One region of the Rhizobium sp. CB2179 genome, then DNA from elsewhere that is predicted to be linked to it. Evidence: predicted binding sites of a transcription regulator. Region 1 holds the regulator's gene; the other holds the start of a gene.
The links. The regulator PhoB, encoded in region 1, activates phosphate uptake and scavenging genes when phosphate is short. The targets are predictions, from matches to a motif close to TGTCATNNANCTGTCAT.
Positions count from the first base shown of each region.

Region 1 (5,447 bases):
CTCGCGGGCTTCCTCGGCGGTGACCACGAGCGGCGGAAGAAGGCGGATGACATTATCGCCGGCGGGTACGCCGAGAAGATGGGCGGCGCGGATCGCCTGCAGCAGTTCGGCTGAGGGAACGGCAGCCTTGATGCCGAGCAAAAGCCCTTCGCCGCGCACGTCCTCGATCACATCGGGATAACGATCCTTCAGCGAGGCGAGGCCCTGGCGGAAGACAAGTGCTACGTCGCGCACCTGCTGGAGGAAGCCATCGGCAAGGATGATGTCGAGCACGGCGCTGCCGACGGCCATGGCAAGCGGATTGCCGCCATAGGTCGAGCCATGCGTACCGGCCTTCATGCCGGAGGCGGCCTCTGATGTGGCAAGGCAGGCGCCGAGCGGGAAACCGCCGCCGATGCCCTTGGCGACCGCCATGATGTCGGGGGTGATGCCCGACCATTCATGGGCGAAGAGCTTGCCGGTGCGGCCGACGCCGGTCTGGACCTCGTCGAGGATCAACAGCAGGCCGTTCTCGTCGCAGAGCTGGCGAAGCGCCTTCATGAACTCAGGTGTGGCAGGACGCACACCGCCCTCGCCCTGCACCGGCTCGATGAGGATGGCGGCCGTCGCCTCGGTGATCGCGGCGCGGACCGCTTCGATATCGCCGAAAGCCACCTGATCGAAACCCGGCGCCTTGGGGCCGAAGCCTTCGAGATATTTCTCCTGGCCGCCGGCGGCGATGGTCGCCAGCGTCCGTCCGTGGAAGGCGCCTTCGAAGGTGATGATATGGAAGCGCTCGGGATGGCCCTTGGAAAACTGATAGCGGCGCGCCGTCTTGATCGCGCATTCGAGCGCCTCGGCACCCGAATTGGTGAAGAACACCTTGTCGGCGAAGGTGGCGTCCGTCAGGCGTTTTGCCAGACGCTCCTGGCCGGGGATCTCATAGATGTTCGACAGGTGCCAGACCTTGTCGGCCTGCTCCTTCAGTGCGCCGACCACATGCGGATTGCTGTGGCCGACTGAGGTGACGGCAACGCCGGCGCCGAAATCGAGATATCGCTCGCCAGTTTCGGTGATCAGCCATACGCCCTCGCCTCGCTCGAACCGCAGCGGGGCACGAGAATAGGTGTCATAAAGCGGCGCGGCTTCAGCCATGGCGCGATCTCCATCAAAGTTGCCGGGCAATGACTCCGGCTAAGGAAACCAGGCCCGAAAAATCAAAAATGCCGCCTTGCGGCGGCGAGTGGCACTATTTCCTTTTCGCGCTGCAATGTCAACAAAACGGCGCCCTTAGCGTATGCAGCACAGGTGTACAGCGGCATTTTCAGTCTTCAACAGGCATTATTGCAGAAATGCCACGCAGGGACAGCAAGTTGGGGAAAACTACGAATTCGATTCATCCGGATTCATGCGACTCTTGTCACGGAGTCAGGCTCACACTAGGTTAAAGATCAATTACTAGACTGCATGCGGCGGAACTAGTCACCAAAATTGATCAAGCGTTTCTTGTTTCGGAGCTCCCGGGACAACGGTGAGGGATTCTGCCATCACCAACGCAAAAGGTGGAGACAGGGCATGAACTGGACAGACGAGCGGGTCGAGAAACTCAAGAAGCTTTGGGCCGAAGGACTGAGCGCCAGCCAGATCGCGGCACAACTTGGCGGTGTCAGCCGAAACGCGGTCATCGGCAAAGTGCACCGGCTGTGCCTTCCCGGCCGTGCCAAGGCCGGCGGCACCAACACCGCGGCGCGAACGCCGAAGCGCAACACATCGGCGCCGCGCGCGCCGAACTTCGCCTCTCGCATCACCACCCGCACCGTTACCCGCCAGCAGGGCGCGACGATGCTGAAGGAAGAGATCGAGATCGAAACGATCGAGGAAATGGAATACGTGCCGAGAGGCAATGTGGTGGTGCCGATTTCGCGCCGCCTCGGCCTGACGGAACTGACCGAGCGCACCTGCAAATGGCCGGTCGGCGATCCGCTGAAGGACGACTTCCATTTCTGCGGCTGCGAGTCCCCCGACAATTCGCCCTATTGCAGCTATCACCAGAAGCTTGCCTACCAGCCGGTCAACGAACGCCGCCGGGCAGCGGCGCGCGCCAGCTGAGGGGGCTGACCATCGTTAGAATGCAGAAAACGGGCCGAGCGGCCCGTTTTTTTATGCGCGGATGGAAGCTCAGGTTTCCCTCCGTCATGCTCGGCCTTGTGCCGAGCATCTGATCACCTCAACTACTTGAGAGAAAAACCTTTATTTTCAAATGCTTAATTTGGCGTGCGCAGATCCTCGGCACAAGGCCGAGGATGACGTCGCGGGTTTTGCCAGGGCTTTGCCAGCAGGCTCAGATGAAAGCCCTCAGGCTTCCATCGAATAACCGGCGCCGCGGACGGTGCGGATGACGTCCTGCATGTTGGAGAAATTCAGCGCCTTGCGCAGGCGGCCGACATGGACGTCGACGGTGCGCTCGTCGACATAGATATCGTGGCCCCAGACGCCGTCCAGAAGCTGCGAGCGGGAGAAGACCCGGCCCGGCGACGACATCAGGAATTCCAGCAGGCGGAATTCGGTGGGGCCGAGGCGGACTTCGCGGGTCTTGCGATGGACGCGATGGGTCTCACGGTCGAGCTCGATGTCACCGCATTTCAGCACCGTCGACAGCACCTCGGGACGGGCGCGACGCAGCATCGCCTTGACGCGGGCAACGAGCTCGGGGGTCGAAAAGGGCTTGACGACATAGTCGTCGGCGCCCGTCGACAATCCGCGGACACGCTCGCTCTCTTCGCCGCGCGCCGTCAGCATGATGATCGGCAGGCGCTCGGTCTCCGGCCGCATGCGCAGGCGCCGGCAGAGCTCGATGCCGGAGACGCCGGGCAGCATCCAATCGAGGATGAGAAGATCGGGCGTGCGCTCCTGAAGCCGCATTTCGGCTTCGTCGCCACGAAGGATGGTATCGACCTCGAAGCCTTCCGCTTCGAGATTGTAGCGAAGAAGCACGCTGAGGGCTTCCTCGTCTTCAACAACTGCAACTCTCGGGATCATGCGTGTGGGTCTCCTCGCGCATGATCCTTAAACCGGGGGTGATTTAAGCAATGCATCCTGCGCAAAATCAGAATTGGCTGCGACCTCTTGCGCGCCCGGATGGGCGCGCACGCAAGCGGCGGGGTGTAGGCGGTTATTCGGTGACCGCGCCGACGGTGTTGGCGCTGTCATCCTTTGGACGGTCGCCTTCCGGCTGCGCGCCTGTCGTCATGTAAAAGATCGTCTCGGCGATGTTGGTGGCGTGGTCGCCAATGCGCTCGATGTTCTTGGCGCAGAAGAGAAGATGCGTGCAGCTGGTGATGTTGCGCGGATCTTCCATCATGTAGGTCAGGAGTTCGCGGAACAGCGAGGTGTACATCGCGTCGATCTCGTTGTCGCGTTCGCGGATCGCATTCGCCTTGTCGGCGGAACGATTGGTGTAGACGTCGAGCACTTCCTTGAGCTGGACGAGCGCCAGCTCGGACAGATGCTCGAGGCCGCGGGCGAGCTTGCGGGGAACGCCGGTGCTTTGGACGGCGATGACGCGCTTGGCGGTGTTCTTGCCGAGGTCGCCGACCCGTTCGAGATCGGCGGCGATGCGGATCGAACCCATGATTTCGCGAAGGTCCGCGGCCATCGGCTGGCGGCGGGCGATGGTGACGATCGCCTTGTCGCCGATTTCGCGTTCGGCGTGATCGAGGATCACATCGTCGGAGATGACCTTCTGCGCCAGCGCGGTATCGCCGTTGACGAGCGCCCGCACGGCTTCGGCGACCATCTGCTCGGCCAGGCCGCCCATTTCGGAAATCCGCCTGGACAGGAACTTCAGATCATCATCATAGGCAGAATAAATATGTGTCGATGCCATGGGGCTTTATCCTCGAATAACGGAAAGGCTTGGTGACGCCAAAATCAGCCGAAGCGACCCATGATATAGTCCTGGGTGCGCGGATCGTCGGGATTGGTGAACATCTTGTCGGTGTCGTTCTCCTCGACGAGATTGCCGAGGTGGAACATGGCGGTGCGCTGCGAAACACGCGCGGCCTGCTGCATGGAATGGGTGACGATGACGATCGTGTAGTTCTCGCGCAGCTCGTGGATCAGCTCCTCGACCTTGGCGGTGGCGATCGGGTCGAGCGCCGAGCAGGGCTCGTCCATCAGGATGACTTCCGGGCTGACGGCGACGGCACGGGCAATGCAGAGGCGCTGCTGCTGACCGCCCGACAGGCCGGTGCCGGATTCGTGCACGCGGTCCTTGACCTCGTTCCAGAGACCGGCGCGCTGCAGGCTGGTCTCGACGATCTGGTCGAGATCGGCCTTCGACTTGGCAAGGCCATGGATGCGCGGGCCATAGGAGACGTTTTCATAGATCGTCTTCGGGAACGGGTTCGGCTTCTGGAAGACCATGCCGACGCGGGCACGAAGTTCGACGACGTCGATATCGGGATCATAGATATCGTCGGTATCCAGCGTGATCTTGCCGGTGACGCGGCAGCCGTCGATCGTGTCGTTCATGCGGTTGAGGCTGCGCAGGAAGGTCGACTTGCCGCAGCCGGACGGGCCGATCAGGGCGGTTACGGTGTTTTCGCGGATGTTCAGGTTCACATCGAATAGCGCGCGCTTTTCGCCGTAGTAAACCGAGACATCCTTTCCGATCATCTTATACGGGACGTTGCTCATCTTGTGATCCAGCGCCTTTTCAACTGCAGCTTCCGTCAACATGTTCATGATCTTGTAACTCCGTTTACCAGCGGCGCTCGAAGCGACGACGCAAGAGGATGGCGCCCATGTTCATGACGATCAGGAACAGGAGCAGGACGATGATGGCACCCGAAGTACGCTCAACGAAGGCACGTTCGGCCTCGTTGGCCCACATATAGACCTGTACGGGCAGAGCCGTCGAGGGATCGAGCGGTGTCGTCGGCGCGTTGGCGACGAAGGCGACCATGCCGATCAGGAGCAGCGGCGCGGTTTCGCCAAGCGCGTGCGCCAGGCCGATGATCGTACCGGTGAGGATGCCGGGCATGGCGAGCGGCAGCACATGGTGGAACACCATCTGCATCTTCGAAGCGCCGAGGCCGAGGGCTGCGGCACGGATCGACGGCGGCACGGCGCGAAGGGCGGCGCGCGTCGCGATGATGATCGTCGGCAGGGTCATCAGCGTCAGCACCAGGCCGCCGACCAGCGAGGCCGAGCGCGGCAGGCCGATGAAGTTGATGAAGACGGACAGACCAAGCAGGCCGTAGACGATCGAAGGGACCGCGGCGAGGTTGTTGATGTTGACCTCGATCAGGTCCGTCAGCTTGTTCTTCGGCGCGAACTCCTCGAGATAGATCGAGGCGGCAACGCCGATCGGCAGAGCGAGCACGAGGACGATCAGCATCAGGTAGAGCGAGCCGATGAGGGCGACGCCGAGGCCTGCGGCCTCCGGACGGCTGGAGTTGCCGTTG
Region 1 covers NZ_CM172781.1:182,917-188,363, reverse strand. The annotation lists gene AC244Q_RS00950 (aspartate aminotransferase family protein) at 1-1,134, opposite strand, end outside; gene AC244Q_RS00945 (GcrA family cell cycle regulator) at 1,555-2,088, shown strand; gene phoB (phosphate regulon transcriptional regulator PhoB) at 2,335-3,018, opposite strand; gene phoU (phosphate signaling complex protein PhoU) at 3,152-3,865, opposite strand; gene pstB (phosphate ABC transporter ATP-binding protein PstB) at 3,910-4,725, opposite strand; gene pstA (phosphate ABC transporter permease PstA) at 4,742-5,447, opposite strand, start outside.

Region 2 (5,447 bases), 1.8 Mb from region 1:
GGCAATGCCGAAGCGGATCGGCACGAGATCGAGGAAAGCGGGATGCGGCAGCGGCGTGCCGCTGGCCCTCAGATAATCGCCGGCATGGAAGACCAGTTCATAGGTGCCGGCCCGAAAATTTTCGCCAATGAGGATGGGGCCGCCGTCGACCCGGCCGTCGGCATTGGTCTCCACCGTCTTCAGATGCCTGCGAATCTCGCCGTCGAGCTGGAAAAGATCGATCCTCAAACCTTCGGCCGGCTTGCCGAGAGCGGTATCGAGAACATGCGTGGTCAGTCCGGTCATGGGGCTGGCTCTCTGATGATATAAGGGGTTTCGAAGAAGTATTCTTCCAGATTATTGCCCGGCCCATCACGGTCGACGACCAGGAAATCTGAGGCTTGGCCGAGCGCCATCAACGGATGATGCCAGACGTTGCGGCGATAGTTCACGCCCTGATCGCCGCGCGCCAGAAACACTTGCGGCCTGCCCGGGCGACCGTTCTCATCCTCGGAGACGACGACGAGAAAAGGACGGCCCGAGACCGGCGAGAAACTCTGGGTGCCGAGCGGATGGCGCTCCATCATCGCGACGTCATAAGGAAAGCTTCGTGGCTGGCCGCGAAAGAGGTTGATGATGACGCGTGCGCCTTCGCCCGTCGCCTCAGTGGCGGCCAGCGCATGAAACCGCTCCGTCGTACCGCCATTGATGAACCGCATCGAGGCGGGATCGGCTTCGATCACCTCCCCGAAGGGAGCAAAGGCGGATCTCGTAAGCGGACGGATGTCGAGATGTGGAGGCAATCGCTTACTCACCTTCGGCATGCCAGTGACGGATGGCATCGATCGCAGAAAGAAGTTCCGGCAGCGTGCGATAGGTCGCCTCCCAGATGTCGGAAGGATCAAGATCGAAGATGCCGTCGAGGATACGGTTGCCCGTGCCGCAGATTTTCGTCCACGGCAGATCGGGATGCTCGCTCGCAAATTCTGGATGAGTCACGAGCAGACGGGACGCCGCGGCACCGATGGTGAAGTGGCAAAAGGTGACCGCCTTGAAAGTGAGCTTGTCCCCGGCAAACGCCGCCCCATCCATTCCGCCGACGAAAGACAGCGCTTCGGATGCAGCCTCATACATCTCATTGAGATAGTCGATCGCGCGCCGCTCGTTCATTCAGCCTCCGGCAGCATCGACGTCAGACGCAGCAGCGCGATCCGCTCGACTTGCGCCGTCGCGGCCGCAAATTCTTCGTCCTTGCCATTGCTGATCCGTGTTTCGAAAGCCGCCAAGATGTCGTCCTTACCGAGCCCCTTGACGGCAATGATGAAGGGAAAGCCGAATTTTTCGACATAGGCCGAATTGAGTTCGGTGAAGCGGGCATGTTCGGCCGCGCTCAGGCGGTCGAGACCGGCGCCGGACTGCTCCTTCCGGCTGTCTTCAGTGAGTTCGCCTGCTATCGCGAGGCGCCCGGCAAGGTCAGGATGGGCGCTGAGCACGCCGAGACGCTCCTGCGGGCTTGCCACCCGAAAGACAGCGGTTAGCGACGCATGCACACCGGCCGCCGTCAGCGGCTCCGTCACGTGGCCGGCGTCATAGGCGCGCTCGGCGATGAAAGGCGAATGTTCAAAGACGCCGCCGAAGCGGGAGACAAAATCCTCTCGCGACATCATCAGAGCGCTTCCGGCTGATGGTGCTTGTGCCAGTGCTCGGCGATCTCGATACGGCGCGGAATCCAGACCTTGTCGTGCTTCAGGACATATTCGATGAAGCGCTTCAGCGCCGCCGCCCGGCCGGGACGTCCAACGAGCCGGCAATGCAAACCGACCGACATCATCTTCGGGCTGCCCGCCTTGCCTTCCTCATAAAGCGTATCGAAGGCATCCTTCAAATAGGTGAAGAACTGATCGCCGGCATTGAAGCCCTGCGGCGTCGCAAAACGCATATCGTTGGTTTCGAGCGTATAGGGGATGATCAGGAAGGGTTTCCCGTCGACGCCTTTCACCCAGTAAGGCAGGTCATCGGCATAGGAATCGGAGGAATAGAGAAAGCCACCCTCCTCCTGCACCAGCCGAAGCGTATTGTCGGAAGGCTTGCCCTGATACATGCCGTAGGGCCGCTCGCCGGTAAGCTCGGTGTGCAGGCGCACGGCTTCGAGGATATGCTTGCGCTCCAATTCTTCTGGAAAATCCTTGTATTCCAGCCAGCGGTAGCCGTGGCTGGCGATCTCCCAGCCGGCCTCCTTCATCGCAGCGACGGCCTCGGGGTTGCGGGCCATCGCCAGCGTCACGCCGTAGACGGTGGCCTGCACCTTTAGATCGGTGAACATTCGCCAGAGCCGCCAGAAGCCGGCACGCGAACCATACTCGTAGATCGATTCCATGTTGAGGTTGCGCTGCCCTGGCCAGGCGGCCGCACCGACGATCTCCGACAGTAGGTTTTCGGAAGCCGGGTCGCCGTCGAGGATCGAGCTTTCGCCGCCTTCCTCGTAATTGATAACGAACTGCACGGCGACGCGTGCCTCGTCCGGCCATTTCGGATCGGGCGTCAGACGCCCGTAACCAACGAGATTGCGCGGATAAGTCTCGGATACCATCAAATCACCTTCTGAAAAGACGGGGAACGGTAGCATCCGCAGCCGGAATGTCGAGACGGAAACTGCTCAGCCGGATTTTGCCTTTACGATACAAGCGTTTAGCTCACCAGCAGATTCAAGCGATTTTGCGCGCGCTGACCTTGCCCATCGGATGCAGCGAATGAACGCGGAAAGGACCGCCAGTGCCCTCTTCGATCATCAGCGCCACGTTCGAAACCGTAACAGGTTCGCAGAGGACAGGCTCGAAGATCGTCCGCAACGCTGGCTCGATGCGCGGCATGTCGATCGCGTTGACGGGGCCTGTCACCGGCATATGGAAGCGGAACTCCTCCATCACATAGGGATTGCCCCAGCGATGCAGATTGGAAAATTGCGTCGCCGACAGCCCGTCCGGATCGCTGCGTTCGATCTCGGCCTCGCTGAGCGGTGCGCGAAAACGATCGAATTCCTGCACGATCGCCGAGGCGAGATACTGGATCTGCTCGCAGGGAGCGCTCGGGAGCAGGCTGTAGAAATTGCCGAGCCGGGCGACTTCGATACGCGGAATTTGGAAGGGAACGAAGGTCCCGGAAAAACGCATCAGATCGCGCAGGAGTTGCGATTCGGCCATGTCGTGGGACAGATGAAAGGGCGCCTTCAAAATACCGTGAAAGCCGTAGCGGCGAGGCACGGCGGTATGGAAGGCGATCTCGTGAATGCCGAGACCACGAACGGCCGGAGGCTCCATCATATCGCCCGAAAACACGTTTCGGCCAAGCCAATTGGCGGCCACGAGCGACAACGAGTCGCCCGCCGGAGGCGTGAAGCAAATGGCATAGCGCATGCAATTTCCTCCATCAAGGAAGTGAGCGCCGTTTTGATCCGGCGCTGTCGATGCGCAAGCAGATAGGTGATTTGCATGACAGAATAACGAAACGTAGCGGCGCCTAATTCACGTTTAACGTGAAGCCGCCGCAATATGGCTTGAAATTGCGAAGCTTTCCGGCAGCAAAAATCCGCAGTCTGTATCGCCTGCGATACATATCGCCGCCTCTGCCAGCCGGTGGGCCAGGCCGAAGCTGACCTTGAAGCCGCCGGTCAGCGCGATCAGGCGCCGGTGGTCGGGATGGCGGCCGATCATTGGATCACGGTCGATCGCCTTCGGGCGAAGCCCGGCCCAGCGCTCGACAACGGGAGCGTCGCGAAGCATCGGCACGATACCGCGCGCCGCCTCGATCAGCGCGTCGAGCTGGACGTCGGTGGATGTAGGATGGTCAAAACGGTTCTCACTGGTGCTGCCGATTGCCACATGCCCGCCTTCATGCGCGACGACATAGAGCCCGTCCAGGAAGATCGTCGGCAGCGCCGGGTCGATATCGGCGTTCAACAGTGCCGCCTGCCCCTTGACCGGCTGGCCGAGCGGCTGTTTCAGCCCCGGCGTCAGTCCCTGCAACAGCGGAAAGGACTGATGGCCGGCAGCCAGGATGCAGTGACTGAAAACAATGGTTTCGCCCTCGATTTCGGCCGTACCGCGATCGGGATCGAGGCCGGCAACCGTCGCATGCTCCAGGATACGAACATGCTTTGCCCGCCGCAGGAAGGCGATAAGCGCTGCGATCAGCAAACGCGGCGCAACGCGGGCGGCGAGCGTGTCGTGCACGAAGCCGCTCTCACCGGCAGACGCTTCGATCCAGCCGTCGATCGGCGGCCTGTCGAGGACATGCCAGTGGAAGCGGCGGTCGCCCACCCACCAATGCTGTTCAGCGTCCTCGAAACGGCCGCGCGCTATTGTGTTGAGATGCGGCTTCGGCAGCGGGATCAGCCGTCCGGACCTGCTATAACCGGCGGAAAGCCCGGTCTCGAATTCGAGCGCGGCGATCTCGGCTTCGAGCGAGACCAGCGCATCGAACTGGAACTGCTTCTTCTCCGACCACTGGTCCGGCATGTGTGGCATCAGCGCGCCGAGCACGCCGCCGCTTGCACCTTCGCCCAACCTGCCGGCGTCGGCAATAACGGCACGGATGCCCCGGCGCTCGGCATGGACGGCCGCCCAGAGTCCCATGATACCGCCGCCGACGATCAGCAATTCTGAGGACGATTGACCTGAGACCGGCTGAGGATTATCGGCTTTTTCCATGACAGACGTGAACCCCGATCAGATTGGCGCGGGCGCGCCGCAGCCGCTCGAATGGCGCGACGGCGATATGCCCTATTCCACCGCCTTTGGCGATCATTTTTATTGCCAGACCGATGGGCGGTTGGAATGCGGCCATGTTTTTCTCGCCGGCAATGGCCTGCCAGAGCGCTGGAACGGGCGGCAGAGATTCCGGATCGGAGAACTCGGCTTCGGCACCGGTCTGAACTTCGCTGAGACCTGGCGGCAATGGAAGCTCCACCGTGCAGACGGCCAGCAGCTACATTTTACCTCCTTCGAACTGCACCCGATGCGCGGTGAAGAAATCGGCCGGGCGCTATCGCACTGGCCGGAGATCGACGCCGAACGTCAGGTGCTGACGGCGGCCTGGCCGGAAATACCGGCCGGTATCGTGCGCCTCGATCTCGATGCCCAGACGACGCTCAGCGTCGTATGCGGCTATGCCTTGGACGGCGTCGCGGCAGCCGAAGACGACTTCGACGCCTGGTATCTCGACGGCTTCGCCCCGTCGCGCAATAGCGATATGTGGTCGCAGGAACTGATGCGGCTCGTCTGTGAGAAAAGCGCAGCCGGCGGCACTTTCGCCACCTATGCAGCGGCCGGCTTCGTGCGCCGCAATCTCATCGCCGCGGGCTTCGCCGTCGAGCGCCGCAAGGGCTTTGCTGGCAAGCGCGAAATGCTCTGCGGCGTCAAGTAATCTCGGCAAGTACGATCGATTCAAGCGGCTGCATTGCTAACAGTTAT
Region 2 covers NZ_CM172781.1:3,300,244-3,305,690, forward strand. The annotation lists gene uraH (hydroxyisourate hydrolase) at 1-285, opposite strand, end outside; gene AC244Q_RS16520 (ureidoglycolate lyase) at 282-803, opposite strand; gene AC244Q_RS16525 (HepT-like ribonuclease domain-containing protein) at 787-1,149, opposite strand; gene uraD (2-oxo-4-hydroxy-4-carboxy-5-ureidoimidazoline decarboxylase) at 1,146-1,646, opposite strand; gene puuE (allantoinase PuuE) at 1,646-2,569, opposite strand; gene AC244Q_RS16540 (DUF1045 domain-containing protein) at 2,685-3,392, opposite strand; gene AC244Q_RS16545 (NAD(P)/FAD-dependent oxidoreductase) at 3,507-4,685, opposite strand; gene mnmC2 (tRNA (5-methylaminomethyl-2-thiouridine)(34)-methyltransferase MnmC2) at 4,684-5,400, shown strand.
Region 2: the regulator PhoB is predicted to act here: its motif matches at 3,468-3,484, upstream of AC244Q_RS16540 (DUF1045 domain-containing protein).